DNA from 4 places in the Streptomyces sp. NBC_00690 genome. Region 3 is predicted to be linked to each of the others. Evidence: riboswitches for the same ligand, from Rfam matches in the RefSeq annotation. Region 3 holds a riboswitch; each other region holds the start of a gene.
What was found. A riboswitch is a leader RNA that binds a small molecule or an ion and turns the genes downstream of it on or off. The one in region 3 is predicted to bind cobalamin.

Region 1 (7,406 bases), 1.5 Mb from region 3:
ACTCCAGGAGTTCCTGTGACAGCAGGACCCGCTGTCGCAGCAGCCAGCGGTACGGCGTGGTTCCGGTCTCCTGCTGGAAGCGGCGGGCGAAGGTCCGGGTGGACATATGGGCGCGGGCGGCGAGTTGGTCCACGCTCATCTCCCGGTCGAGGTGGCGTTCCATCCAGCCGAGTACCTCTCCCACGGTGTCGCACCGGGTGCGCGGCAGTGGCCGTTCGATGTACTGCGCCTGGCCGCCGTCGCGGTGCGGCGGGACCACCATGCGTCGGGCGACGTGGTTGGCGATCTCCGGGCCGTGCTCCTGACGCAGCACATGGATCGAGGCGTCGATCGCCGCCGCCGTGCCCGCCGATGTGATGATCGACCCCTCGTCCACGTACAGCACGTCGGCATCGACGACGGCGTGCGGATAGCGGTTCGCGAGGGCCTCGGCATGGCGCCAGTGGGTCGTACAGCGGCGGCCGTCGAGCAGTCCGGCGGCGCCGAGGACGAAGGCACCGGTGCAGACGCTCAGCACCCGGGCGCCCCGGTCCACGGCCCGGCGCAGAGCCGCCAGGAGGTCTTCGGGATAGTCGCGCGTCGGATAGTCGCCCCCCGTGGGCACGGCGATGAGGTCCGCAGCGTCCAGTCGCTCCAGACCGTGGTGCGTGGTGATGGAGTAGCCGGCATGGGTGGCCAGGGTCCGGTGCGTGGCGGACACCACCGCGAAGTCGTAGACGGGCATGCCGTCGTCGCTGCGGTCCAGGCCGAACACTTCACCGATCACGCCGAGTTCAAAGGGATGTACGCCTTCGAGAAGCACGGTGGCGACATTCTTCAACATGGATCGAGTGTGGCAGTAATTCGATGATCCATGACAGTCCTGCCACTGACTTTTCTGCTGCGGCGGCAGGACAGTAGAGGACATGGACACATTCCTCGGTTACCTCATCGTCCTGGGACTTCTCACCCTTCTCGTACTTCCCTCGCTTGTCGGCCATGTCAGAGATCGTTCCGTCGACCGTCAACTCCGGGCGGCTGAGCGCGAAGACGCCCCCCTGATCCGGGCTGCCGAGCTCGTTCCGCCCACCGGCCCCGTCCGGCCGGATGCGGCACCGGTCGCGGTTCCGTTGCGGTTCACCCCGATCGGGACCGCCGCGAGCGACCGCGGGCCCGAAGCCGGGGCCAGCGGTGACGCTTCCCACCCCGGCGTCATCGGCGACGCGTACCCGGCCGACCCGGTCCCCAGCACGTGCGGCGTCGGCCGGTAGCGCGGTGTGCGTCCTGCCTCACACCACACCGCAGCGGGGCGTGCCTACCCAACAGACAGCGCCCCCGGCCCGGAGCCGGTAGGAGAACCGGCCCCGGACCGGGGGCGCACAACGACATGGCCGACTGCCGCAGCCTAGAAGTCCTCGTCCAGGTCGACGGACCCCTCGACGGCCACCTGGTAGGCGGACGGACGGCGCTCGAAGAAGTTGGTCAGCTCCTGGACGCCCTGCAACTCCATGAACGAGAACGGGTTCTGCGAGCCGTACACCGGGGCGAAGCCCAGCCGGGTGAGCCGCTGGTCGGCGACGCACTGGAGGTACTCCCGCATCGACTCGGTGTTCATGCCCGGCAGTCCGTCGCCGCACAGGTCCTGACCGAACTGGAGCTCCGCTTCCACGGCCTCCTTCAACATGTCCGTGACCTGCTGCTGGAGTGCGTCGTCAAAGAGTTCGGGCTCCTCCTTGCGGACCGTGTCCACGACCTCGAACGCGAAGTTCATGTGCATGGTCTCGTCGCGGAACACCCAGTTCGTCCCGGTGGCCAGACCGTGCAGCAGACCGCGGGAGCGGAACCAGTACACGTAGGCGAAGGCGCCGTAGAAGAACAGCCCCTCGATGCAGGCGGCGAAGCAGATGAGGTTGAGCAGGAACCGGCGCCGGTCGGACTGCGACTCCAACTGGTCGATCTTCTCGACCGAGTCCATCCAACGGAAGCAGAACTGCGCCTTCTCCCGGATGGACGGGATGTTCTCCACGGCCGCGAACGCCGCGGTGCGGTCCTCCGGATCGGGGAGGTAGGTGTCGAGCAGCGTCAGATAGAACTGGACGTGCACGGCCTCCTCGAAGAGCTGACGGCTGAGGTAGAGCCGTGCCTCCGGGGAGTTGATGTGCTTGTACAGCGTCAACACGAGGTTGTTGGCGACGATCGAGTCACCGGTCGCGAAGAAGGCGACCAGCCGGCCGATCAGATGCTGCTCGGCCGGGGTCATCTTGGCGAGGTCGGACACGTCCGAGTGGAGGTCGACCTCCTCGACGGTCCAGGTGTTCTTGATCGCGTCCCGGTAGCGCTCGTAGAAGTCCGGGTAGCGCATCGGGCGCAGGGTGAGCTCGAAGCCGGGGTCGAGCAGGTTCTTGACGGGCTGGGGGGTGGGCATTACTGGCACGCCTCGCAGGACTCGGGGTTCTCCAGCGAGCAGGCGACCGCATCTTCGGTGGTCTCGGGGGTCTGCTGCGCGGGGACAGGGGCAGGGGTGGGGACGGCGTTCGTGGTGCCGGAGGCCGCACGGGCGATCCGGGTGGCCGGTCGCGACCGCAGGTAGTACGTCGTCTTCAGGCCCTGCTTCCAGGCGTAGGCGTACATCGAGCTGAGCTTCCCGATGGTCGGCGTCTCCAGGAAGAGATTCAGCGACTGGGACTGGTCGAGGAACGGGGTGCGCGCGGCTGCCATGTCGATCAGGCCGCGCTGCGGGATCTCCCACGCCGTGCGGTACAACTCGCGCACCTCGGCCGGCACCCAGGTGAAGCCCTGCACCGAGCCGTTGGACTCGCGCAGCGCCTCCCTCGTGGTCGCGTCCCAGACACCGAGCCGCTTCAGCTCCTCCACCAGGTAGTTGTTGACCTGGAGGAACTCACCGGAGAGCGTCTCGCGCTTGAAGAGGTTGGAGACCTGGGGCTCGATGCACTCGTACACACCGGCGATGGAAGCGATGGTCGCGGTCGGGGCGATGGCGAGCAGCAGCGAGTTGCGCATGCCCGTCGTCGCGATCCGCTCCCGCAGGGCGGCCCAGCGCTCGGGCCAGTGCAGTTCGACGCCGTAGTGGTCCGGGTGCAGCACACCGCGGGCCGTACGGGTCTTCTCCCAGGCGGGGAAGGTGCCGTGGCGCTCGGCGAGTGCGCAGGACGCCTCATAGGCGGCGAGCATGATCCGCTCGGAGATCTGGGTGGAGAGGGCCCGGGCGGCGGGCGAGTCGAACGGCAGCTTCAGCTGGAAGAAGACGTCCTGGAGGCCCATGGCGCCGAGGCCGACCGGGCGCCAGCGCGCGTTGGAGCGGCCCGCCTGCTCGGTCGGGTAGAAGTTGATGTCCACCACGCGGTCGAGGAAGGTGACGGCGGTACGGACGGTCGAGTCCAGCCGCTCCCAGTCGACGGCGCCGTCGACGACGAAGGCACCGAGGTTGACCGAGCCCAGGTTGCACACGGCGGTCTCGCCGTCGTCGGTGACCTCAAGGATCTCCGTGCACAGGTTCGACGAGTGGACCGTGTGGCCCGGCTCGGCGGTCTGGTTGGCGGTGCGGTTGGCCGCGTCCTTGAAGGTCATCCAGCCGTTGCCGGTCTGCGCGAGGGTACGCATCATCCGCCCGTAGAGCTCTCGGGCGGGCATGGTCTTGCGGGCCAGGCCCTGGGCCTCCGCGCGCCGGTACACGGCGTCGAAGTCATCGCCCCACAGGTCGACGAGCTCGGGGACGTCGGACGGGGAAAACAGCGACCACTCACCGTCGGTGTCGACCCGCCGCATGAACTCGTCCGGCACCCAGTGGGCGAGGTTGAGGTTATGCGTGCGCCGGGCGTCCTCGCCGGTGTTGTCGCGCAGCTCCAGGAACTCCTCGATGTCCGCGTGCCAGGTCTCCAGATAGACGGCGGCAGCGCCCTTGCGTCGGCCGCCCTGGTTGACGGCGGCGACGGAGGCGTCCAACGTCTTCAGGAACGGCACGATCCCGTTGGAGTGCCCGTTGGTGCCGCGGATCAGAGAGCCGCGGGCACGGATGCGGGAGTACGAGAGCCCGATGCCGCCCGCGTGCTTGGAGAGCCGGGCGACCTGGTGGTAGCGGCCGTAGATCGAGTCCAGCTCGTCCAGGGGCGAGTCCAGCAGATAGCAGGACGACATCTGCGGGTGGCGGGTGCCCGAGTTGAACAGGGTGGGTGAGGACGGCAGGTAGTCCAGCCGGCTCATCAGCCGGTACAGCGCGGTGACCTCGTCGAGGGCGCGTACGGAGTCGTCCTCCGCCAGGCCGCAGGCGACGCGCAGCATGAAGTGCTGGGGCGTCTCGATGACCTGACGGGTGATGGGGTGCCGCAGCAGGTAGCGGCTGTAGAGGGTGCGCAGCCCGAAGTAGCCGAAGCGGTCGTCGGCCGTGGGGTCGAGGGTCGCGTCGAGGCGTTCGGCGTGGAGCGTCACGAACGCGGCGGTGCGGTTGGCGATCAGACCCTCGGTGTGGCCGACGGCGACGGACGCGGAGAAGCAGGATGCTCCCTGGCTCTCGGCCTCTTCGGCGATGGTGAGGGTCAGCAGCCGGGCGGCGAGCCGGGAGTACGCCGGGTCCTCGGAGATCAGTCCGGCGGCGGCATCGGTGGCGAGTCCACGGAGTTCGGCCGTGTCTGATCCGGCGTTCCGTCCGCGCAGCGCAGCGGCGGCGACCCGACCGGGGTCGGTGTCCGGCAGATCGGCGGTCAGATCGGTCAGGGTCCGCAGCAATGCGGTTCCCGGTCCGTCCTCGCCGTTCCGCGACGGGGGAACCTGCTGCGGCATCTGCTCGGAGATGTCGGCGGTGCCTGAAACCGGATCGGCAGGCGCGATGGTCACGTGGTGCTCTCCCTCGCTCGGCTCGCGGGCCGACGGGCGGGGAGGGCAGGGCCGCCCGAGCGCATGCCCGACTTGGGGCAGCACTGTGCGGCGTCCCCCGGCCCAACCGCGAGGCCCGGACGTCTGGGCACCCGGATCGGTTGAACCGGGCGCGCTGTCGGCAGTCGGCCGGACTCGTACAGGTACGACAAAGCGCACCACGACATACCGTTGCGGGACAGTTCCGGATTCGCACCGGATTCCTCTGCGACGACAGCGAGATGAGCATACATGTGGGGGGGCATGCTGGAAGTACCCCCCACATGTTGTGTCGTGGCGGAATGCGAGGGGGAAGCCGGGGCCCTTGCGGCGTAGGGGCTGTGGCCCTGGAAAGCCTGGGTTCGAGGGGTCGGTGACGGCCGTTCGACGGGTTCGCAGGGGCGTCGGCGGGGTTCTCAGGGACGGCCACGGGGCTTCTTGCCCACGGCATCGGGGTCACGGGCTCGGCGATGGTTCCTCGTTCCGTGGCGGTGCCCGTGCTTGGGTGCCGGGGCAGGAATCAGCGGGCACAGTGGGCACAGCGGACGCACGGACGGGTGCGTACGACCCCGTCGAATCCGGTGTGCGCGATCCGATGGGCGATCCGTGCCCACGCGTATCCGCGCGTGGGCGCAGGCCAGAAGCGCCCGGGTGCGCACGGAATGGGGACCGATCCGCGGAAGGCTGAGGGGTGGAGAAAGCCGCGCGGTGTGGAACGGCCCCGCTCAACCGACGCCATGACGCCATGACGCCATGAGAAGGCGACATGAAGGAGAGTGCGAATGGAGATACGAACGAGAGGAGCCGTCCGTCGATCACCAAGCCGGATGCCGAGCTGCCGGAGGGCGATGAAAGGCCCTGGTGGGACCGTGTCCGCAGGTGTCAGTGCTTCGACATGGACTTTCGGCACCCGGGCTTTCCCCTACATCGCGGGAATTCCCGTACGCATGGAGGGTTTCGAAGTGCCGGGCGGCAATGGGGGGCACCACGGCGGATAGCCGTTGTCGGCCACGTACCGTTCCACCGGAGAAATGCCGAAACCGCAAACCCGAAACCGCTCAACAGCGGATGGCTCGTGACCGGCGGTTCGACGCCGTTCACCAGCTGGGGACTCCCGGGCAAGGTCGCTTACCGCTGCGCCGATCGGCGATCTCGTGCGGATCGCACGAGGGGGCGGGAGGGCGCGGGGTCGTCGCGCGCTGGGAGGGCCCGGTGGGGGTGATCGGGTCGCGCGACGAGGGCGGCCGTTTCCGGCGGCCGTCCGCACGGCCGGTGCGGACCGGGCCGTCGGTGTCGTTGGTGTCGTCGTTTATTGGCAGGTTCAGCAGGTTCAGCAGGTTTGGGCGTGAGGGGTTGGTGGTGCCGTCCGGGGGAGTTCCCGGAGCCGGGGCGGTCCCGGACCGGCTGGTCTAGTTGAGCGGGCGACGTAGACGTGCCACGAACTTGTAGCGGTCGCCCCGGTAGACGGACCGGACCCATTCCACCGGTTCGTTGTTGGCGTCGACCGAGTGCCGGGAGAGCATCAGCATCGGTAGTCCCACATCGGTCCCGAGCAGCCCGGCTTCACGCGGGGTGGCCAGCGAGGTCTCGATCGTCTCCTCCGCCTCCGCGAGACGGACGTCGTAGACCTCGGCGAGTGCCGTGTACAAAGAGGTGTACTTCACCAGCGAGCGCCGCAGGGCCGGGAAGCGCTTCGCCGACAGATGCGTGGTCTCGATCGCCATCGGCTCCCCGCTCGCCAGCCGCAGTCGCTCGATGCGCAGTACCCGGCCCCCGGTGTTGATCTCCAGGAGTTCGGCCAGTCGGTCATCCGCCGTGACATAGCCGAGGTCGAGGAGTTGTGAGGTGGGTTCGAGACCCTGGGCGCGCATGTCCTCCGTGTAGGAGGTGAGCTGGAGCGCCTGGGCGACCTTGGGCTTGGCGACGAAGGTCCCCTTGCCCTGGATCCGCTCCAGTCGTCCCTCGACCACCAGCTCCTGGAGCGCCTGCCGGACGGTGGTGCGCGAGGTATCGAACTCGGTGGCCAGAGTCCGTTCGGGTGGCACCGGTGTGCCCGGGGGGAGGGTCTCCGTCATCTCCAGCAGATGACGCTTGAGGCGGTAGTACTTGGGCACGCGCGAGGTCCGTGTGACAGGGCCCGTCCTGCCCTCGGTGCCGCCCCCGTCCGAGGCCAAGCCTTGTTTGCCTGGCTGTTGTGCTGCTGCCGTCACCGATTCCTCCATCACTAGGTTTCACATCGTGGCATGGGCTGGCCTCAGGGCGTCACCCTCTCGGGTGCCCGGCCGGGCAACGGGCACGAGTGCACCTCTTATACACCGAGGGGACCACGCTTGGTCTAGTCCATCGGGCAATGTTGCTGCCAGACCGTAGTACGGAAGGCGTGGCCGGTCAGGGCACCCGGGAGGGCTTGGGGAGGGTGCCTCCGTCTCCTGTGTGCAACCTGTGGAGTCCGGTCCGCGGCCGGTTCGGCAGCGGTTGTCGATCACCGGGGGACGGCGCGTGATGGGTCGAGGCGGGAGTGCGTCGAGAATGTCGGAGGCGTCCCTGTGTGAGTGTGC
Region 2 (7,406 bases), 7.0 Mb from region 3:
TGGTCTTGCGGGCCATGCGTCTCACCGAATCCGTGCCGTCGCTGCTCGGTGTCAGTGGCCATCTCCTCACGGCCGGCAGCAAGCCCATGGACCCGCGGCACTGATCGATCCCGATTCCACGAGAACGAAGCCCTGCTGTCGACACGCCACCGCTGGGCGCAAGGGGCACGTTGCGAGCGTCCCGCGGCACGGTTCCATCGGCGCTCCTCCATCCCTGAAGGCAGACCCGGTTAGCGCACCGGCTTTCTGACACCTTCCCTTGGGCTTGATCCGGCTGCGCGCCGCCGCCCCCGGGTCTTGCTCATCCGTCGGTCGATGTACCGACAGCTAGGGAATGGCCTCCGTCGGTGGCCTGCGTGGTGGGGTCCGGGATGCTGTGTCGTGTGAGCGCCCAGAGCGCAAACGCGACACAGCTGATTGCGGCACCCAGTGCGCAAACAGCGCCCCAGCCGGCCGCGGTGTAGAGGGAGGTCGCGGCGATGGCGCCGGTGGCACTGCCGATCGAGTAGAAGACCATGTATCCCCCGATCAGCCGACTCCCCGCGTCCGGGTGCAGCGCATAGATCAGGGTCTGGTTGGTGACATGGACAGCCTGCACCGCGAGATCGAGGAGGATCACGCCGACGATGAGGGCACAGAGCGAGCTGCGGGTGAAGGCCAACGGCAGCCACGAGACGGCGAGCAGGGCCAGGGCGACGCCGGTGGTCCGCTGGGAGAGTCCGCGGTCGTTCAGACGGCCCGCCATGATGGCGGCCAGGGCACCTACGGCTCCGACCAGCCCCAATGCCCCGATCGCGGTGTGGGAAAAGGTGTATGGGGGCTCGCTGAGCGGCAGCGTGATGCTGCTCCACAGCGTGCTGAAGGCTGCGAAGATCAGCAGGCCGAGCAGGGCCCGGATTCGCAGGAGTCGTTCCCGGGCGAAGAGCGTGATCGTCGAGCGCAGGAGCTGTCCGTAGCGCAGGGTTGCCAGCGGGACACTGTTGTGACGCGGCAGCACTCGGTGCAGGACCAGGGCGAGCAGAGCCGTGAGCCCCGCTGAGGCGAGGTAGACGGAGCGCCAGCCCGCGAGGTCGGCCAGAAAGCCGGATGCGGTGCGGGCGAGCAGGATCCCCATGACCACGCCGCTGGTCACCAGGCCGACGACACGTCCGCGTCGGGCGGGAGCAGCCAGTGAGGCCGCAAAGGCCACCAGGGTCTGCGTGACCACCGCGAGAAGCCCCATCGTGGCCATGCCCGCGAGCAGGATCGTCGCGGTGTGGGCGGTGGCAACCGCTGCGAGCGCCAGCACCAGAAGGAGCAGTTGGGCCAGGATGAGCCGTCTGCGGTTCACCACATCGCCCAGCGGTACGAGGAAGAAGAGTCCCAGTCCGTATCCGACGTGCGTAAGGGTAACGACGCTGCCGACAAGTGCAGGGCTCATGGCGAGGTCGTGGCCCACGGTCACCAGGAGCGGCTGGGAGAAGTAGACGTTGGCCACCGCGGCTCCGCAGGCGACGGCGAATAGGACGACGACGCCGCGTGACAGGACGAACGCAGGGCCTCCGCCGCTCCGGGCCGCGGCCCGTGGTGTCACCACCTCAGCGTTGCTGAGCATGCAGCACTCTCCCCACTTGGTTTCATCTTGCTACCAATAGTGACCGTAGCTTTCTTGGTAGCATGTTGCAACTAGTGTGAAAGTGGAGGACGACATGGTGGCAAGGACGCGCTTCGACGACAGCGACTGTCCCGTCGCGCGGTCAGTGGACGCGATCGGTGACTGGTGGTCCCTCTTGATCGTGCGAGACGCCTTCGACGGGAGCCGCCGCTTCGGGGAGTTCCAGCGCAGCCTCGGCGTGGCGAAGAACATCCTCACCGCGCGCCTGCGCGCCCTGGTCGCCGGCGGTGTCCTCGAATCCGTCCCCGCCTCGGACGGCAGCGCCTACCGCGAGTACGTACTGACCCCGAAGGGTGAAGCCCTCTTCCCTGTCATCGTGGCACTGCGACAGTGGGGCGAACAGAACTTCTTCGCACCCGGCGAACAGCACTCACACCTGGTCGACCGTCGGCAGGGGCGTCGTCTTCGCACACTGGAGGTCCGCTCGGCGGACGGGCGACGACTCGCCCCCGACGACACCATCGTCCACAAGGTCTCCCCCACTGATCCGAGCCGGATCGCCAGTGCGGACTCGCCGCTCTGACGATCATTCCCAGACCGGGTAGCCATGTGCCATCAGCCAACAGCGCGCACGGAAGGCTCGTTCTCCTGCGAACCGGGCTGGGGGTCGAGGTGGTCAACGCGACCGCGAGTTGTTCGGAAGGTCCGTCGTGTTGACCCGAACCGCGCGCCTGGGGCCGAGGGCTGGAAAGCGCGTTCCAGCCCCCGGCCCTGTGAGGTCAGGCGCCTCCGGTCAGTTCCGTGCGGACCTCGCGGGCGGCGGAGACCAGGTTCTCCAGCGATGCCTTGGTCTCGGGCCAGCCGCGGGTCTTCAGTCCGCAGTCGGGGTTGACCCACAGGCGCTCGGCCGGGATGGCCTCAAGCCCCTTGCGCAGCAACGTCGCAGCCTCTGCGGCGCTGGGCACGCGCGGGGAGTGGATGTCGTACACCCCGGGTCCGGCTTCGCGGGGGTAGCCGTGGGTGGCGAGTTCGCGAGCGACCTGCATATGGGAGCGGGCGGCTTCCAGGCTGATGACGTCGGCGTCGAGGTCGTCGATGGCCTGGACGATGTCGCCGAACTCGGCGTAGCACATATGGGTGTGGATCTGGGTGTCAGGCCGTACGCCGCTGGTGGTGAGGCGGAAGGACTCGGTGGCCCACTCCAGGTAGTCGGCATGGTCGGCGGTGCGCAGCGGGAGTGTTTCGCGCAGTGCGGGTTCGTCGACCTGGATGACGGAGGTGCCTGCGGCTTCGAGGTCGTTGACTTCGTCGCGGAGGGCGAGGGCGACTTGGCGGGCGGTGTCGCCGAGGGGTTGGTCGTCGCGGACGAAGGACCAGGCGAGCATGGTGACCGGGCCGGTGAGCATTCCCTTGACGGGTCGTTCGGTCAGGGACTGGGCGTAGGAGGTCCAGCGGACCGTCATCGGTGCGGGGCGGGAGATGTCTCCGGCCAGGACGGGCGGCCGGACGTAGCGGGTGCCGTAGGACTGGACCCAGCCGTGTTGGGTGGCGAGGTAGCCGGTGAGCTGCTCGGCGAAGTACTGGACCATGTCGTTGCGTTCGGCCTCGCCGTGGACGAGGACGTCGATGCCGGCCTTCTCCTGGAAGGCGAGGACGTCACGGATCTCGTCTTTGATGCGCTCTTCGTAGCCGGCGGTGTCGATGCGCCCGGCGCGAAGATCGGCACGGGCGGTGCGCAGTTCGTTGGTCTGGGGGAACGATCCGATGGTGGTGGTCGGCAGCAGGGGCAGCTGAAGGTGTGCGCGCTGCGCGATGGTTCGTTCGGCGTAGGGCTGGGAGCGGCGGCCGTCGGTGTCGGTGATGGCGGCGGTACGGGCGCGGACGGCGGGGCTGTGGGTGAGGGCGGAGTTGGTGCGGGAGGCGAGATCGGCCCGGTTGGCGGCGAGTTCGGCCGTGATGGCGTCGGTGCCCTGGGCGAGTCCCTTGGCGAGGGTGACGATCTCGGTGGTCTTCTGTCGGGCGAAGGCGAGCCAGCGGACGATCTGTGGGTCGATGTCACCTTCCGCGTCGGCGTCCAGCGGGACGTGGAGCAGGGAGCAGGAGGCTGCCACGTCGACGTGGTCCGCGAGGCCGAGGAGGGTGCCGAGGGTGGCGAGGGACTTCTCGTAGTCGTTGATCCAGATGTTGCGGCCGTTGACCACTCCGGCGACCAGGCGCTTGCCGCGGAGTCCGCCGGCGGCGGCGAGGTCGTCGAGGTTGCCTGCGGCCCGCTCGGTGAAGTCGAGTGCGAGGCCGTCGACGGGCGCCTTGGCGAGGACGGAGAGCGCCTGCCCGAGGCGGTCGAAGTAGGAGGCGACCAGCAGCTTGGGCCGGTCGGTGAGTGCGCCGAGATCACGGTAGGCGCGGGCGGCGGCGTTCAGGTCAGCCGGGGTGCGGTCCTGGACGAGGGCGGGTTCGTCGAGTTGCACCCATTCCGCGCCGGCCGCACGCAGGTCGGCGAGGACCTCCGCATAGACGGGCAACAGCCGATCCAGCAGGGTCAGCGGTTCGAAGTCGGTGGCGACCCCGGGCGCGGGCTTGGCCAGGAGGAGGTAGGTGATGGGTCCGACGAGGACCGGCCGGGCGTTGAGGCCGAGTGACTGGGCTTCCTTCAGCTCGGCCACCTGCTTGGTGGAGTCGGCCGTGAAGACGGTGTCGGGGCCGAGTTCGGGGACCAGGTAGTGGTAGTTGGTGTCGAACCACTTGGTCATTTCCAGTGGTGCAACGTCCTGGGTGCCGCGTGCCATGGCGAAGTAGCCGTCGAGTGGGTCCGCCGTGACGGCGTCCCGGTGGCGGGCGGGGACCGCACCGACCATGACGCTGGTGTCCAGCACATGGTCGTAGTAGGAGAAGTCGCCGGTCGGTACTTCGTGGACGCCGGCGTCGGACAATTGCTGCCAGTTCGCCCGACGAAGACCAGCCGCCGTTTCCTGGAGGGCGTCGGCGGTGACGCGGCCCTTCCAGTAGCCCTCGATGGCCTTCTTCAGTTCCCGATTGGGCCCCTGGCGGGGGTAGCCGTACACGGTGGCTCGTGCTGCCGCGGCTGCGGACTGCGCTGTCACAGAACTCTCCTTCGCGAGATGTCTCCTGCAATCCCGGGACGGGATGAGAACGCGAAGGGGTGACAGACCCGGCGGACCAAAGGTGCGCACTGCGCGCGGTGGTCCACCTGATACGCACTCCCCTCAGACTATGTCTGAGGGTGCCCACAACCCGCCCACGAGGTCACCGGGATACCGCGTACGAGTGGGTCGTACGCGGACAGCGGGCAGGTCTTCGGACTCGTGGGCACGCCTACCGGTCTCCCGGCGGGCACCTATTGGCCGTCGCTTCCCAGAACCGTTGCCCGGATCCAGTGCGTATGACGGCGGTCGTTCCCACTCACCGCTGCGGGGCAGTCCCGGATTCCCACCGGGTTCCCTCTTACGACGCGCCTACCTGGAGGGCAGAGCGAACCAGCTGCACCCGCCACCTTAGAGGGATCAGTCGGCGTCGGACAGTAGCGCCCACATTCCGGACGGTGATATGAGACACGGATGGAGCAGGGTGGAAACGGCCCGACCTGCCCGGAGCCGTGCGCCAGCTCGCTTCCCCCGCGGTTTCCCGCGATGGCCACCGCCACCCGAGCAACAAGTCGACCGGATGGACCAACCGAAGGGGTCCCGTCGGATGAACTCTTCACCGAGTCCACCGCTTGGCCCTGGAATCGCGAGGAGGCCGGCGACGAGATCGATCGCCCGCTTCGACAGCGCGGGGCGGAACTGTTGGACGACATCCTGAGGGCGCTGGGCAAGCTGATTTCTTGTCCCAGATTCATCAACTCTCGCCGATTTCCCCTGGCGTGGCGGCCGGAACGATTGACGCAGGCTCCAGGTCCGAGAGGCGAATCACCATCGCCTATGGGAAAATGGGCGCAGGAGGTTGCGATGATTCCATCGCGAGTGAACTGAACTCCCTCACCGCGAGGCTTCCCTGTCCAGTCAATGGTGGTGGGAACGATCGCGTCTCCATCGTCTGCACGATCTTCCCTTGCGCCCCGTCTTCGTTCGAGACGGGAGGACTCATATGTCTCTGTTCACCGGCGCCTACGCGAACCCGCTGGCATCGACCGCCCAACCGGCGATGCAGTCCGTCCTGAATGCCACTCGACAGACGCTGTCACTCGCGGGGGCTCCCAACGTCAACAATATGGCCCTGATCGTTGTTGCGCTCACAGGATTCCAGGGCACACTCGATCATCCCTGGGCGGCCCTCCGAGAGCAGGAGGAGCACTACTCGGGCAGCCTGCTGAAGATCGCCGCGATGTATGCGGCATTCGACCTGCGGGCGAGTGCCGACCAAGTGGCATCCTCCGGAGGCGGTTTGACCACCTGGCCCCAGATCGACGCAGCGCTCAAAGCGCAGTTCAATCCGGAAATCACTGCCCACACGCCTTCGCTGATCAACGGCTCCACAGTGCTGAAGCCGGAGGACAAGAGCAGGAGGCCCGACTACTCGGCCGTTCTCACACTCGGCACGGGTCCAGACTTCATCGTGGACTTCACTCAGACACAGAAGGACGCGTTCGAAGACATGATGGTGTTCCAGAACAACCCTGGCGCCACGACGACGATCCATGGTCTGGGATACCCGTACCTCGACGGCAAGATCGCCGATGACGGGTTCTTCGATGGAGCATCCAAGGGGGTGTGGCTAGCCGGCGACTACGCCCAGATTTGGCGGGCCGCGCGCATTCCCTGCATCAACGACCTGGACACCGCTCAGGGCACCACGGTATGGCATCTGGCGAAGTTGATGACCCTTCTGGCAGACGACAAGCTCGTCGGATCTCTGAGCAGTGGGGAAATGAAGGACCTGATGGCACGGGCCGGGAACTTCTTCCACCAGACCACCCCACCGATCTGGCCCACGAACGGGCGTTTCATCGCCAGCCACGGAAAGGTAGGCATAGGACCACTGAAATCCAACAAACAGGTCTTCTCGGAAGCTCTCATTGTCCGTGACACTCTGCGCGAGCTGGAGTTTATTGTCGTTTGGCAGAATGTGATTCAAGACGGGCAAACACAGAGGAAGTTGTTCGAACCGGTCGCGACGATGGCAGAAGCCGTGATGAATTCCTTCGTGCCCTGACAGTGACTGTCGAAGGATGCAGTTCCGGAACTGCTGGTGGTTGTGTTGCCGAGTATCCGGCGCCAGGCCCGCAAGCAGGCCCGAGCGCTACTCGGTGTGAGTCGGTCCGATGGCTGAGAAGAAGGCCCAACTCAGTGCCCCAGCACCACTGGGACGAACGTCGGGCGCCCGGGACACGCGATTCGACGTCGCCGAAAGATGGGATACCAGGGAGGAATCGTGACGCCAACGACCCACGTATTCTTGGGAAAGAACTGCGACGGAGGTGTCAGTTCGGCGATGCAACTCAGGCTAGTGGCCGCCGAAGCAGGTTTGACCGCCATCTACAGCATTTCTGGGTTTCCCGGCACGATCACCGAGTGGGCGGGGCTCCGCCAGAACCACGGCGCGGCGCATCCAGGTGGCCAGCACACGACCGGGGACGCAATTGACGTCAACTACGAGTCCAACCCGTACATCGTTGTCCGCACACCCACCTCAGCCGGCGAGGTCGTCTACGGCGGCGAGGCGCCATCCACATCAGCCCCGCCCGCCTCCGCCTTGCGGATGATGCGACTACGCGCAACTGTGGTGTTCGACCGGGCCGTGGCGTTTCTCACGAGTTCGTCTTCGGTGGCGAGCATAGGCGCCAGGGCTCCTGGAG
Region 3 (7,406 bases):
CCCGTCGAGGAGGCGGCGGCCCTCAGCGCTTCCAGACGGTCGCACGCCAGGTCGTCGCGTTGCCGGCGCCGTCGGTGCCGACGGCGAATCCGGCGATCACTCCGGCGTCATTGATCGCGAACGCCGCGGCGTAGGGGCCGAGAGGTGTCGACGGCAGCGGAACGACCGTGCCGTTGGGCTTCCACAACAGGGCCTTGTCCAATGCGGGGTTACCAGCGGGCGGCCACGCGTATCCAACGGCCGCCCCCCGGTTGTTGATCGCCAGCACCTCCCCGGCCGCTTCCGCCGGATTGGCGAGCACGGTCCGGGTGCCGTTCGCATTCCAGCGGGCCGTGTCACCGTTCGGGTTGTCCTCCAACGAAGCCCCCACGGCGGTACCCGCCCGGTTGACGTCGTACCCCCGCCCACGCCCGGCGTCGCGGACGGTGCCGTTGGCCGCCCACACCAGGACCCGGTCGTACTCCGTGCTCCCGGCAAGCCGCCCATGACCGAAGACCACGCCGTTGTCGGTGATCTGGCTCGTCCGGGCCCCGGCGAACCCCGCGGGGAGGGGCAGCGCGCTCACGACACCCGCCGCGTTCCAGCGCACCGGGTGCGCGGGGCCACCGGTGCCGTCGCGCTTCTCGGTCCACCCGACCGCCGTGCCCGCATTGTTGATCGACGTGGCGGTGCCGCTGTTGTCGCCGGGCAGCACGGGCAGGTCGATCCTGCTGCCGTCAGACTGCCAGCGCAGGGGGTGGGAGCGGTTGCTCTCCTCGGACGCGTAGCCGACGACGACACCGGAGTTGTTGACGGCCGACGCGTTACCGCCTTGAGTCCCAGCGGGAAGCGTCAACCGCGTCGGAGTGGCGCCCGGTGTCCAGCGGACGGGGTTGGTGTTGGGCAGGCTGTTGTAGGACGTGCCGACCGCCCATCCACGGTCGCTGAGCGCGATCGCGCGGCTGAACCGCTCCCCGGGCAGTGGCGCTAGTCGGGTGTAGCCGGGGCTGTTGGCGTTCCACCGGATCCCGAGTGGCCCGTCGGAGCCCTCCACGTAGTACTCGCCGACGACCGTGCCGCTGCTGTTCAGCCCCTTGACGAAACTGTGGAGCCCTCCCGGCGGGATCGGGAGCAGCCGTGAGTTCAGCTCCGGTCCGGAGCGTTCGGCCACTGCCACGGGCGCCGAACCCAGGAGGAGCAGGGCGGTTGCCGCTGCCGTGGCGGCAAGGGTTACAGGCCGGGCAACGCGCAAGGGGGCCATCCGGAGACTCCTGATCTCTTTAAGGACATTGACGTGCACGTGCAGGGGCATTTCGTCTGTTCCAGGCCCACGGGGAACCCGCGCTGCGGCTCAAGTTTTCCGCCTCTGATGGCCCATTGGCAGCCTGATCTTGGAAACGGCTGGATTCGTACACCCGTTCACCTTTCTCGTGTAACCCACTGTCCGACCCCTCCGCCCCACCCCCAGACGGTCCTGGGCTCCAAGTGAAGGCGCCCCAACAGCACTTCCGGTCCCCGGGTGAGGATCGCGGCCGACGGCAGACGAGCTCCCTCCCCCGCCTGTGCACGGCAGGAGACCGCGGCGGCTTCCGGCCATCGCCCGGCACCAAGCCCGGCCGGACGGGGTCCTCATCGCTCGACTACAGGGCAGCGCAGGCCAATTGCCTGAGACCGGGCAGCCCAGGTGGCTACACCGCTTGACGGAAGCTGCGCCTTCTGGAACGCGAGCTCTTCGGCGGCCAAGCGGGTTGAGATAGCGCCCTTGGTGAGGAAGGGTCTGTGGTCATGGAGTACTTCTGCTACCACCGAGACCGGCTGAACTCCCTGGCGCTACGCGAGGAATTGCTGGAGGAGCACTGGTCCTACATGGACCGGTACGCAAAGGATCTGATCGCTCGCGGTCCGACCTTCGCCGATGATGATGAAACGCCCACGGGAAGCGTGCACATCGTCGATCTGCCCGATCCCGCGGCTGCCCGTGCGTTCGCCTTCGACGAACCCAACTACCAGGCCGGTGTGTACCGGGACGTGCTACTGCGCCGGTGGCGCAATGTGCTGGGGCGCACCATGTGGGATTTTCCCGGTGGCCAAAGCGGTGGCAATCGGTACCTGGTGCTGGGCCTCGGCGAGGGCCTGGCCGCAGACCTCGCCCTGCCGACCGAACAGGACGAGCTGATCGCGTACGGGCCGCTGCTGTCCGACGACGGCGACACCTGGCTGGGTACGGCGGTGCTGCTCAGCGCCCCAGATCCGGATACGGCACGCGCCACCCTGACTGCGGACCGGTACGCGGACATTGAGGTCCACGCCTGGGAGTTCGGCGGGCGTCGATGAGTCACGCAGGCACCGGGCTCACGGTCGTCGAGGACGTCCGCCCGGGCAATCTTTTGCCGCCGGAGGCCGGCTGGCGGATCGCGCGAGGGATCGCGGCGCCGGACGGTGCGGTCGGGAAAGCGCTCGACACCACGTGGTGGCGCCGCCTTGCAGATGCTGACGGCGAGTTCCTGGTGGCAGTCCTCGGACATCGGATCGGCGGCAACGACTCCTCGTGGACCACGCGCTACACCGGGGGCGGTGTGCCGGGGCTGACCGGCGACCCCTGGTTCGTGGCGCTCTCCCTCGACGGGTAGGTGCTCCTGGCGGAAGAGCCCAGCACGGACGGGCCTCGGGTGACGGCCCGCGTCCTCGCCGGGCTGCTGCACGACCGCGACACGGCATGCGCGGCGGTCACCAATCCGGCGATCCCGGTCCCCGTCCTGCATCGCATCCTGGCCACCGCCGGGGCAGCCGTGGCGGCCCGGAGCTGATCACCACCAGCCCACCGGGCAACCATGGCGGTCCGACCCAGAGCTCCGGCGGACCCCTTCCCCGGCGAATGGCGTTGGCCCACAGCAGAGCTCTCGCCCGGCCTGGAAGCGCGGGATGGTGCCATCGCGCAGATGCGTTCCGGTATCCGCGCGCCGCTCTGACCGGGAAGGCCGACAGCCGCCCCGGCCACCTTCGGGTTGGTGGATTGCACCATTCGACCCGGTCTTCGCCGTGTGACCTGCGCTTCAACTGCGGCCCAGACATACGATCCGGCCGCGCGGTCTGTCATGATGACGCCGAAAGGCGACGGCGGATCGAGGAAACCGGTGTGAATCCGGTGCGGTCCCGCCACTGTGATCGGCGAGCGAACCCCAAACAGACCACTGCCCCTACGCGGGTGGGAAGGCTGGGGCGAGCCTTGACCCGAGAGCCAGGAGACTCACGCGGTCGCCTCCTCGACAGAGCTGGGGCGGATCTCCCCAGAGGGGAGGGTGAGTCGGGATGCCCGAAGGGCAACGTTCCGGGGCTCCGGTGCCGTGCCGGGTCGTCGTGTGCCGGGACTGCTGCTGCGGCAGCGCGAAAGTGACCGGTATCGATCACGCAGCGCAGGTCGCCGCGCTGAGCCGGGACCTACCGGTACGGATCTCCGAGTGTCTGGACGTCTGCGACCAGGCGAATGTGGTCGTCGTCCAGCCCTCGGCTGCGGGACGCGCCGCCGGTGCCCGACCTGTCTGGCTCGGCCTCGTCAACGACCCCGCCGCAACCGACGACATCGTCGACTGGGTACGCGCGGGCGGCCCCGGAGAGGCCCCGCTGCCGGAGATCCTCGGCCTGTACGCCTTCACCCCGCCACGGCGGGTCCGTGACGCGTCGTCCGGCGACCCTCGCTGAACCCTTCCAACCGACCGCGGCGCACGGGCGTCCGCGGTGAGAGGACCGACCACATCATGGCGAAACGCTCCCTGTCCCTGCTGGCCGCTGCCGCTTTCCTGGTGGCGGGCTGTGGTGGTGGCACATCGACCGACCGGGACGATCCCGCCGCCTCGGGATCCTCGCCTGAGGGCTTCCCCGTCACCGTGACCAACTGCGGGGTGAAGACGACGTACGAGCGTCCGCCGCGGCGCGCGGTGACGCTGAACCAGCACGCCACCGAAGTGCTGCTCGCGCTCGGTCTGGAGAAGTCGATGGCGGGCACCGCCTATCTCGACGACAAGATCCTCCCCGAGTACCAGGACGCCTACGGGGGGATCAAAGTGCTCTCGAAGGAGTACCCGTCCTTCGAGGTGCTGCTCAACGCCGAACCGGACTTCGCCTACGCCGGGTTCGCGAGCACCTTCGACGAGAAGGAGGGCCGCAGCCGGGCCGCTCTCGCCAAAGCGGGCATCGACTCCTATCTGAATGTGGAGGAGTGCCCGACGGGACCGGTGACGATGGCGATGATCGGCGAGGAACTACGCGGCATCGGGAAGATATTCGGGGTTCCGGAGCGTGCGGAACGCGAGGTGAAGAAGGCCGAGGCGGCGCTCGGTGCGGTCGACAAGAAACTCGGCGGCGTCGATGCGCTCAAGGTGTTCGTGTACGACAGCGGGGACAAGACGGCGTTCACCGCGGGCGGCGCGGGCGTCGGCAACGAGATGATCAAAGAGGCGGGCGGGACGAACATCTTCGCCGATCTGGACAAGCAGTTCGGTGATGTCTCGTTCGAGCAGGTCGCCGAACGGGCCCCCGAGGTCGTCGTGATCTATGACTACGGGGACCAACCCCTCGCGGCCAAGAAGAAGTTCCTGTTGTCGCACCCGGCGCTCCAGGACGTGCCCGCCATCAAGAACAAGCGGTTCGCGGTGCTCCCGTTGTCCTCGACCGTGCTCGGGGTGCGAGTACCGGCGGGTGTGGAGTCGTTGGCCCGTCAGCTGCACCCGGACCGTTTCCGGTGACGGGCGCGCCCCGGGCCTTGGGTGACGTTGTCTCGGACACCGCCACCAAGGCTCCCGGGCCGACCGCCGCGGTAGGCGGCCGGGGCCGACCGCCGTACGGGCTGGTGCTGGCCGTGCTGGCGGTGCTGGTGCTCCTCGCCGCGACCGCGGGGATCGCCGTCGGGTCCATCAGCGTCCCAACCGGGCAGGTCTGGTCGATCGTCCTGCACCAGGTGCATCCTGGGCTCGCCGAGGTCACCTGGACCCCGGTCCGCGAGACGATCGTGCTGGATGTGCGGCTGCCCCGGGTCCTGCTGGCCGGGGTGGTCGGCGCGGGTCTCGCCGTCTCCGGCATGGCTCTCCAGGCGCTGGTCCGCAATCCGTTGGCCGATCCGATGCTGCTCGGGGTGTCCTCGGGTGCGTCGGTCGGCGCGGTGTCGGTACTGGTCTTCAACATCACCGTGTTCGGGCTCGTGACCCTGCCGGTTGCGGCGTTCGCCGGGGCGCTCGCGGCGCTGGTCGCGGTGTACTTCCTGGCCAGGTCGGGTGGTCGGATGACCACGATCCGGCTGGTGCTGGCGGGGGTCGCCACGGCGGAGGTGCTCTCCGCGCTGGCGAGTTTCCTGATCGTGACCTCCAATGACCCGCACAAGTCCCAGTCGGCTCTGCGGTGGATGCTCGGCGGACTTGCGGGCACCACCTGGTCGATGGTGTGGCTACCGGCCGTGGTGGTCCTCGCCGGTACGGCAGTGTTGCTCGGGGTGACCCGTCCGCTGAACCTGCTGCTGGCCGGTGAGGAGGCGGCGACCGCGCTCGGGCTGGATGTGCACCGGTTCCGTGCCGCCCTGTTCACCCTGGTGGCTCTGATGATCGGCACCATCGTGGCGGTCAGCGGGCAGATCGGTTTCGTCGGGCTGATCATGCCGCACGTGGTGCGGCTGCTGGTGGGCGCCGACCACCGCCGTGCGTTGCCCGCAGCGGCGCTGTTGGGCGCGGCGTTCCTCATCATGGCGGATCTGGCCGCCCGGACCCTGATGAGTCCGGAGGAGATACCCGTCGGCATCCTCACCGCGCTCGTCGGCGGACCGTTCTTCCTCTGGCTGATGCGACGGAGGACCTCATGACGGCACCGCTGACGGACGGCCAGGGCCCGGGGCCCGGCCTGCTCGACCTCCAGGAGGTCTCGGTGGTCATGGGCGGCCGGGCACTGGTGGACGGAGTCTCGCTGTGCGTGGCACCTGGGGAGGTGGTCGGGCTCGCGGGTCCCAACGGTGCGGGCAAGTCGACCCTGTTGCGCACGGTGTACCGGACACTGCGTCCCACCTCGGGCCGGATCCTCCTGGACGGCGACGATGTGTGGGCGCTGCCCGGCAAGCGGTTGGCGCGGCGACTCGCCGCCGTCCTCCAGGAGAGCGCCGGGGACTTCGAGCTGTCCGTGTACGACGTGGTCGCGATGGGCCGGACTCCGCACAAGCGGGCATTCGCGGGTGATGACGCCGACGACCGGGCGATCGTCGCGGACGCGCTGGAACGCCTCGATGTGGCACCGCTGGCTCCGGTGCCGTTCGACCGGCTCTCCGGAGGGGAGAAGCAACGGGTGTTGATCGCCCGCGCCCTCGCCCAGCACACCGGGACGATGGTGCTGGACGAACCAACGAACCATCTGGATCTGCGCCATCAGCTGGATGTACTGCGGCTGCTGCGCGAACTGGGCGTCACGGCCCTCGTCGCCCTGCACGACCTGAACCTCGCCGCTGCGTTCTGCGACCGTGTCTGTGTTATGGAGGCCGGCCGGGTGGTCGCTCTCGGCTCCCCCGCGGAGGTGCTGACGACCGGGCTGCTCGCGGATGTGTACCGGGTCGACGCCGAGGTCACCGCGCACCCTCGTACCGGGACCCCGCACATCACCCTGCTGACGGGTGCGGAACAGTTCCCGGACCGGATATGACGGGCCCCCGCAACCATCAGGTGCGACAGACGATCCCGCGCGCCGCCCCGGCCACGGAGGTCAGGGCCGCGCTGCGCGACATCGCGGGGCTCGGCGGCTTCTTCGCGGTACGGCTGGGTGGCCCGGACGTCGGCTGGCACCCCGTCACCGAATCGTATGCTCGCGGGTTCCCGGACCTGGTCGCCGCGACGGCGGCCCGGCACCGCAGCCCCGAGCTGCGGCTCGGCGCGTCGATCGCTCAGCTCGGGCACGCGGCCCGGCTCTGGTCCCCGGTGTTGGCGTGCACGGTCCTGCACGGGATAGTCCCCGATCTATCGGGGCTCCAGCGCGCCGACGAGGGCCCGGCCCTACGGCTGCCGGACGCCACCGGACAGTACGCGGAGCGGGTCCCCCGACTGGCGGACGAGTTGTACGGGGCCGTGATGACCGGTCAGTTGGATGTGCTGCGGGCCGGGCTGCGGGTGAAAGTGGCGCCTCGGCTCCTCGACGGCAACTCGGCGTCCGCCCTGGTCGAGGCGGGCCGCGCGATCCTCGTCGCTCGCCCCGGTGCACGGGAACGGCTCACTGTCCTGATCGACGAGCTGCTGCGCACTCGACGTCTCGCCGGGACCGGCCGGATCACCGGCCCTGAGCTGACGTTCCGGCGCCGCAGTTGCTGTCTCTACTACCGGGCCCCTGCGGGCGCCAAGTGCGGAGACTGCGGGCTCCTCGACCGCACAGCCCACGGCACCCAGCACACCGACGACTGACCGTCCACA
Region 4 (7,406 bases), 5.9 Mb from region 3:
AGGTCAGGCGCCCCAAGGGGTCAGGGGTGCCGCCGCCGCTCCGGTCGAGGTCTGCCCTGAGATGGGGCTCGAAGAAGAATCGTCAGGCGTGCTAGTCTGTTTAAGTTGCAGTTGTGGTTCCCATATATTTCGAGTGGTCGGCGGTTTCGTATTCCGTCGGACACTTTTATACTTCCGGTATCTCCGGACGGGGCAATCATCGCGGCGACGCCGGGTTCCGCACAGTGTGGAATCCCGAGCATGCCCCAAGGAGATTTTGTTATGGCTACTGGCACCGTGAAGTGGTTCAACGCGGAAAAGGGTTTCGGATTCATCGAGCAGGAGGGTGGCGGCCCGGACGTCTTCGCCCACTACTCGAACATCGCGACCTCTGGCTTCCGTGAGCTTCAGGAAGGCCAGAAGGTGAACTTCGATGTCACCCAGGGCCAGAAGGGCCCCCAGGCGGAGAACATCGTTCCCGCCTAAAGCTAAAAAGTGTTAGACGACTGGGGCCCGCACCCGAGGTGCGGGCCCTGGTTCGTTGCCGCATGTGAGGTTCGCCAACGCAGGGCCGGGACCTCATGGCAACTCCCTCACCACGGTGAGTTCTTGACATTCCGGATGCCCTGGTAGCGCTATTACAGCACCAGCACGGCCCGTGTCTTCAGCATTTCGGCTCGTTTCTGCGATTCATTCGGTTTCTTTGCACCGGGGGATTCCTCGATACGCGCCATATCGGGGAAAGGTCTCCATGCAGCGCCCACATCGTACGAATCGTTCCTCCCCTTCGCGCAAGCGCACCCCCACAGGCTCAGGTCGCAGCGGCAACCCCCGCTCCCAGGGCCAGGGTGGCTCCAACGGACGCCCCCGCCCCGCGCCGAAGCAGGACTTCCAACTTCCCACCACCATCACTCCCGCACTCCCGGCGGTAGAGACCTTCGACGCAATGGAGCTTCCCGCTCCGGTACTGAAGACGCTCACCACCCTGGGAGTGACCGAGCCCTTCCCGATCCAGGCCGCGACCCTGCCCAACGCCCTGGTCGGGCGGGATGTCCTGGGCCGCGGACGCACCGGATCGGGCAAGACGCTCGCCTTCGGACTGGCGCTCCTCACCCGCACCGCCGGAAACCGCGCCACCCCCCGGCAGCCGCTGGCCATGGTCCTGGTTCCCACGCGCGAACTGGCCCAGCAGGTCAACGAGGCACTCACCCCGTACGCCCGCTCCCTCGGGCTGCGACTGGCCACCCTCGTGGGCGGACTGTCGATCGGCAAGCAGGCCGCTGCACTGCGCGCCGGGGCCGACGTGATCGTCGCCACCCCCGGGCGGTTGAACGACCTCATCGAGCGCGGCGACTGCCGCCTGGACCGGGTGCGCATCACCGTCCTGGACGAGGCCGACCAGATGGCGGACATGGGCTTCATGCCCCAGGTCACCCGGCTGCTCGACCAGGTCAACGCCGAAGGGCAGCGGATGTTCTTCTCCGCCACCTTGGACCGCAGCATCGACACCCTGGTCCGTCGCTACCTCCACGACCCGGTGGTCCACTCCGTCGACCCCTCCGTCGGCGCGGTCACCACGATGGAACACCACCTCCTGCACGTCCACGCGGCCGACAAGCACAGCGTCGCCACCGAGATCGCCGCTCGGGACGGGCGCGTGATCATGTTCCTCGACACCAAGCGGTCGGTGGACAAGTTCACCAAGCACCTGCTGAGCGTCGGCGTCCACGCCGCCGCGCTGCACGGCGGCAGGTCCCAGCCGCAGCGCACCCGCACACTGGCGCAGTTCAAGTCCGGCGAGGTCACCGTGCTGGTGGCGACCAACGTCGCGGCACGCGGCATCCATGTGGACGATCTCGACCTCGTCGTCAACGTCGATCCGCCTGCGGACCACAAGGACTATCTGCACCGGGGCGGCCGGACCGCCCGTGCGGGCGAGTCGGGCCGTGTGGTCACCCTGGTCACCCCTGATCAGCGGCGTGAGATGACGCGACTGATGTCGGACGCCGACATTGCGCCGCACACCACACAGGTGCGTTCGGGCGAGGCCGAGTTGACCCGCATCACCGCCGCTCAGGCACCCTCGGGCGTCCCCATCATCAATGTGAGCGCCCCGGCCGCACAGCGTCCCAAGACGGGCAGTGCCCCCTTCCGGGGCCGCGGAACCCGACCTGGTCAGCCCGCCCGCGCCGGCGGTGCGTCCCGTCGGTCCACCGAGTCCCGCCGCACCGCCGAAGCCCGCAAGGCGGCCCGGGTGCGACGCTCGGCCTAGCTCGCACCTCCGTACCGCACGGCCGTCCTTTCGCAGGGCGCCGGGCGGGACGACCCGAACAGCCAAGGGGCCGCTCGCCACATCAGGCGAGCGGCCCCTTCGTGCTGGGCCTTCATGGGCCTTCATGGGCGATCGCGCGGCTTCCGCTATGGATAGCCCGGGCCGATGGGACTCTTCTCCGCGGCGAGTGCGCCCTCGGTGGGGACCCAGCTCCTTTCAGCCACGCACCGTACTGATCAACTCGGCCAGGAGTGCGGCCCGAAGCGGCATCTCGGACACCACCACATGCTCGTCGTCCGCATGGGCACCACCGCCCACCGCGCCGAGACCGTCCAGGGTCGGGACACCAGCGCCCGCGGTGAGATTGCCGTCCGATGCGCCCCCCACCGCCGCCGCCCGCAACGGCTCCATCCCGAGACGGGCCGCCGCCTGCTGTGCCGACGTGAACAGCGCGGCCGAGGAGCCGTGTTCCAACGGCGGCCGATGGGGCCCGCCTTCGACGGTCAGATGTGCACCGGGAGTCCGTACGGTGAGCGTGCGGATCAGTTCGTCCACCCGCGTCAGAGCCGCAGCGCTGGCGGCCCGTACGTCGACACGGATCGTGGCCAGATCGGGGACCGTGTTGCCAGAGGTGCCCGCGGAGACGAGGGTCGGGGTGATGGTGGTGGCCTCCGGGCCGTGCGGTCGGCCCTCGCGCATCAGCGCGTCCAGTTCGGCGAGTGCAAGGATCTGGTGGGCGGCCTCGATCGCCGCATTGATTCCCTTCTCCGGCTGGAGACCGGAGTGCGCGGCTCTGCCCCGCACGGCGATGTCGTACCGGGACACGCCCTTGCGCACGGTCTTCAACGCCCCGCCGTCGGCGGACGCCTCCAGGACGAGGGCCGCCGCACACCCCTGCGCCGATTCCAGGATCAACTCCCGCGAGGTGCGGGAGCCGACCTCCTCGTCCCCCGTGATCAGGATGCAGATGCCGTCGAGGGAATCGAGACTCCCCACCGCGTGGAACATCTGCACCAGTCCCGCCTTCATATCGAAGACACCGGGTCCACGAGCGATGCCGTCCTCGACGGACCAGGGATGGATGGACAACGAGCCGATCGGCCATACGGTGTCGTGGTGCCCGACCAGGAGCACCCGGGGGACGCCGAAGGTCCAGCGCAGATGGGTCACCCCGCCGATCACCAGGGTTTCGGGAGCCGTGTCCAGCCATCGGCTGCCCTGCGCCGCGACCGTCGTCGCACTGCGGGCCACGGCCTGATGGTCGGCCGAGAAGGATTCGCACAGGACGAGCTCTTCCAACTCGGTCAGCATGCGGTTGAGATCCACGGGGTCCCTTCGTTGAATGCAGGAGGACTGAGCCCGTCGACCCGATCTGGCGCCCCCGGCCCACTGCCGTCGATGCGGGCCTTCGGCGCGGCGGACGGGGCGGTTCGTGGGCCGCCACGACAGCTGCGGTACTCGCTCATGGACACCCCCGATCGGGTCGAACTCCGGTAAAGCGTAAGTTCGTTGGGAATCATGCCAAGAACGGCGACAGCAGGCTACGATGCGTGGGCTCCGGTCCCACCGGTGTGACAACTCAATGCGCGTACGACTGGGGAAAGCCGGTGTGATTCCGGCGCTGACCTGCAACCGTGATCGGCAATGGGCTGCCGTGAGCCGGAACGCCCGTCGTGACGCGCGTGCACTGCTTCCCACCGCCATGGTCTGCGGCGCGAAGCCCTGAGTCCGGTGCACGGCAGCGTCCGTCCATGGGGCGGTGCGTGGGCCGTTGCTCGGTTCTCAGGGGGTCGCGCGGTTGGCCTCCATCGGAAAGGCACCCTCGTGCGCCAGACGCTCGCCCTCCGCGTTGCGACCCTCACCGCCGTGCTCGGCCTCACTCTCACCGCCGCACCTCTCGCCCATGCGACGCCCGCGCCCACCACCGTCCCCACGAATGCGCCGGTCTTCGTGAAGCTCACGGTGCAAGGACCGGAAGGTCGCCTCTTCAAGGGCCTCATCAGAACGAAGGGGCACGACGTCACCACCGCGACGGGTGGTACTCACCGCTGTGACGGCACCAACGGCGGTCAGTACCCGACCGCCGTACCCACCCCGACCGCAGCACTCGACGATGCGGCCCGCAAGCGCCACTTCACCTGGGACGGCACCTGGTACTCGTCCTTCGACGACTTCTCCGTGGACACCATCAAGGGAGTCAGCGGTGGGGCGTCCGCGTACTGGAACATATCGGTGAACGGCGTACCCACACCGGTCGGTGGCTGCCAGTTCCGCATCAGGACCGGTGACCACGTCGCCTTCACCTGGACCGCCTTCTAGGCCACATCAGGCAACGTTCGCCCTGTTGGGTACTGCGCCTCGACGTCGACCTCACCCGGCTCGACGTCGAGGCGGCATGACAGCGGACGCCCCGCATCACACGGGCGGTATCGGCCCTTGTCCCAGGGACAGTTGCAGCAACCGATCTGCGTGCACCGCCCGGAACGAGGTCATGAAACCTGTGTCGCCTTCTTGAAGACTTCGAACACGGCCAGATAGTTCTTGCCGCCGTAGCCGTCGGCGATCGCTTGCTCGGCGATCTCCTTCATCAGCCGCGGCTGGTCGGAGTGAACGCCCTGCTCCACACAGGTACGGGTGATGTGCTCCAGTGCATTGAGATTCATCTCCATGGTGCCGACGTCGCCTGGGTAGTTGCCCTTGTCCAGATCGGGAGCCTGCTCGGTAAGAGTTGAGTCCACCACCGAGGGCATGAACCAGTTGAGTGCGAGATCGGCGAAGGTGGCCGCTGAGACGTTCGCCGATCCGACCAGCGCCGTGGCGTGCAGAAAGCCGTTGATGGTCGCGTACATCAGGTCGAGCAGTGCAGCGTTGTAGAGCACTGCCAAGCTGGGGTCGGAGCCGAGGTATCGAGGGTTGCCCATGCTCGCCAGCGTCGCCCGATGCTCGTCGAAGACATCCTGTGGACCGCTGTAGAGGAAGACGGACTCGGGGTGTCCGACGAGCGGCGGTGGCACCATGATCGCGCCGTCCAGGTAGGCGGCACCTCGCGAGGTTGCCCAGGTGACCGCTGCGTGCGCCTCGTTGGGGGTACCGGAGTTGAGGTTCACCAGTACGCGCCCCTCCAAGGCATCATCAGCCGATTCGAGAACCGCGTACATGGTTGTGTAGTCCTTGAGACACAGGATCGTGACAGGGCTCGCGGACACTGCATCGGCGACGGTCCTCGCGCGGCGGGCGCCCTTGGCGACGAGGCTGTCGGCTTTCTCCGGGGTGCGGTTCCAGACGGTCGTGGCGTGGCCGTGGTCTCCCAGTGTCTCCGCAAGGGCCAGGCCCATCGGGCCGAGGCCGAGGACGGTAACGGGTGCGTGCTGAGGGCTTGTTGATTGCTGATTCGTCATGCGGAATAGACTGCTGTCTCACATCGATGTGAGAGTCAACTGAACGTGGTGGTCATCACATGCGCATGGGGGAGTTCTCCCGGCGGACCGGGGTCAGCCAGCGCCTGGTGCGCTACTACGAGGAGCAGGGGCTGCTCAAGCCGTCGCGGCGGCCCAGCGGATATCGCGAGTTCACGGAAGAGGACGTGGCCACCGTCCGGGGCATCCGCATGCTGCTCGGCGCCGGTCTCAACACCGCGACGATCGCCGAACTGATGCCCTGCATGGTCGACGACGGGCAGACCCTGGCACCGGCCTGTTCCGGCATGCTGCCCGACCTGAACCGGGAGCGTGAACGCATCGACGAGGCCGTGGCCGGCCTGCTGGCCGCACGGGACAGGCTGGACGCCGTCATCGCTGCCACGGCGCTGACCGGAGGCGCCGATCCAGAAGCCTGCCACGCGGCCGGTGCCGCACAACGGCCCGGCGACGCCGCTGTGTCACCGCTCGTTACGCACATCTGACTGGCGCCGGAGCAGGCAGCCTGAGGCGTCAGCAGTCGATCGCACGGCTGATCCGCGATCCGGCCCCACTGCGCCCAGGTGGATACTCAAGTCAGTGATCCGAAGGGGGACGGGTGGACTGGTCGGGTGGGTTGCTCGCGTTCACAGCAGGGTTCGCGATCTCGATCGTGACCGCACCCGTCGGTGTGTCCGGAGCGGTGTTCCTCCTGCCGGTGCAGCTGAGTCTGCTCCAGGTGCCGAGCCCTTCGGTGACTCCCACCAATCTGCTCTACAACGTGGTCGCCGGGCCGGGGGCACTGCTGCGGTATCGCCGTAGAGGAGGGCTGGGCGGTCGACTGCCCCGGCTGCTGATCGCCGGTGCCGTGCCGGGAGTGGTCCTCGGCGCGGTGATCCGTGTCTTCGCCATCCCCGGCCCCGAGGTCTTTCGACTCCTGGTCGCCGCACTCCTGCTGCCGCTCGGTCTGTGGTTGTGCATCCGTACCCTCAGACCGTCGGGTCAGGTGGAGAGGCCCGATCTCGGTACCCGTTCCACCGTCTGGTTGGCACTGGCCGTCGGTACGGCCGGTGGGATCTACGGCATCGGTGGTGGTTCGCTGATCGGTCCGATCCTGGCGGGCCGAGGGATGGCGGTCTCCCGGGTCGCTCCCGCCGCATTGGCCTGTACGTTCGTCACCTCTCTCGTAGGTGCGGCCACCTATGCGGTACTCGCCTTCGCCGTCCCCGGACACAACATCGCTCCGAACTGGTTCCTCGGGCTGGTCTGCGGACTCGGGGGCCTGTGCGGGGGCGCGGTGGGTGCGCATCTCCAACCCAGGCTTCCCGAAACGTCGTTGAGGTTGCTGCTGGGGACCCTGGCGATGGCGCTGGGCGCCCTCTATGCGGTCCAGGGGCTTATCTGAGAGCGGCGCCCCCGCACAGCGGGCCTCCGACGGGAAGCGGCGCGCCGGTGAACTCCACCGTCCGGTGAACAACCAGGGCATCGGGCGGCTTCCATCGGCCGTGGGTTCCTCAACACCGCCGAGGCTGCCCAGCCCGTTCCGCGTCCGCGGCGTTGCCGAAGTCCCACAGACAAACCAGACTCCGGTCCTCGACCGCCGTACGCACATATGCGCTCACGTGCAGGAGGAACGACGTCAGCCGCGGCTGCCTGCCCTCCCATCGATCGGCGAACCAGTCACCCGTACCCTCATGCAACAGCAGTTGTGCCGTGGGCCTGGAACACACCGCCAACAGATCCCCCGCCCGGGTGTGGAT

Region 1: linked by a shared signal. The riboswitch ahead of OID54_RS25615 (ribonucleoside-diphosphate reductase subunit alpha) and the one ahead of OID54_RS31715 (hypothetical protein) in region 3 are both predicted to bind cobalamin.
Region 2: linked by a shared signal. The riboswitch ahead of metE (5-methyltetrahydropteroyltriglutamate--homocysteine S-methyltransferase) and the one ahead of OID54_RS31715 (hypothetical protein) in region 3 are both predicted to bind cobalamin.
Region 4: linked by a shared signal. The riboswitch ahead of OID54_RS05920 (DUF4430 domain-containing protein) and the one ahead of OID54_RS31715 (hypothetical protein) in region 3 are both predicted to bind cobalamin.

Annotation. Positions count from the first base shown of each region.
Region 1 covers NZ_CP109009.1:5,803,838-5,811,243, forward strand. Annotated here, with positions in the region: gene OID54_RS25600 (GlxA family transcriptional regulator) at 1-823, opposite strand, end outside; gene OID54_RS25605 (hypothetical protein) at 906-1,250, shown strand; gene OID54_RS25610 (ribonucleotide-diphosphate reductase subunit beta) at 1,385-2,404, opposite strand; gene OID54_RS25615 (ribonucleoside-diphosphate reductase subunit alpha) at 2,404-4,830, opposite strand; cobalamin riboswitch at 4,973-5,099, opposite strand; gene OID54_RS25620 (GntR family transcriptional regulator) at 6,258-7,022, opposite strand.
Region 2 covers NZ_CP109009.1:227,408-234,813, forward strand. Annotated here, with positions in the region: gene OID54_RS01110 (class I SAM-dependent methyltransferase) at 1-104, shown strand, start outside; gene OID54_RS01115 (MFS transporter) at 302-1,594, opposite strand; gene OID54_RS01120 (winged helix-turn-helix transcriptional regulator) at 1,689-2,177, shown strand; gene metE (5-methyltetrahydropteroyltriglutamate--homocysteine S-methyltransferase) at 2,374-4,695, opposite strand; cobalamin riboswitch at 4,884-5,108, opposite strand; gene OID54_RS01130 (hypothetical protein) at 5,699-6,763, shown strand; gene OID54_RS01135 (peptidoglycan-binding domain-containing protein) at 7,043-7,406, shown strand, end outside.
Region 3 covers NZ_CP109009.1:7,273,206-7,280,611, reverse strand. Annotated here, with positions in the region: gene OID54_RS31735 (hypothetical protein) at 23-1,240, opposite strand; gene OID54_RS31730 (YciI family protein) at 1,765-2,313, shown strand; gene OID54_RS31725 (hypothetical protein) at 2,310-2,609, shown strand; gene OID54_RS31720 (hypothetical protein) at 2,649-2,786, shown strand; cobalamin riboswitch at 3,046-3,248, shown strand; gene OID54_RS31715 (hypothetical protein) at 3,289-3,678, shown strand; gene OID54_RS31710 (ABC transporter substrate-binding protein) at 3,735-4,721, shown strand; gene OID54_RS31705 (FecCD family ABC transporter permease) at 4,739-5,824, shown strand; gene OID54_RS31700 (ABC transporter ATP-binding protein) at 5,821-6,648, shown strand; gene OID54_RS31695 ((2Fe-2S)-binding protein) at 6,645-7,397, shown strand.
Region 4 covers NZ_CP109009.1:1,336,561-1,343,966, reverse strand. Annotated here, with positions in the region: gene OID54_RS05935 (cold-shock protein) at 262-465, shown strand; gene OID54_RS05930 (DEAD/DEAH box helicase) at 731-2,251, shown strand; gene OID54_RS05925 (M20 family metallopeptidase) at 2,468-3,562, opposite strand; cobalamin riboswitch at 3,793-3,941, shown strand; gene OID54_RS05920 (DUF4430 domain-containing protein) at 4,076-4,570, shown strand; gene OID54_RS05915 (NAD(P)-dependent oxidoreductase) at 4,741-5,649, opposite strand; gene OID54_RS05910 (MerR family transcriptional regulator) at 5,709-6,152, shown strand; gene OID54_RS05905 (TSUP family transporter) at 6,266-7,051, shown strand; gene OID54_RS05900 (hypothetical protein) at 7,161-7,406, opposite strand, start outside.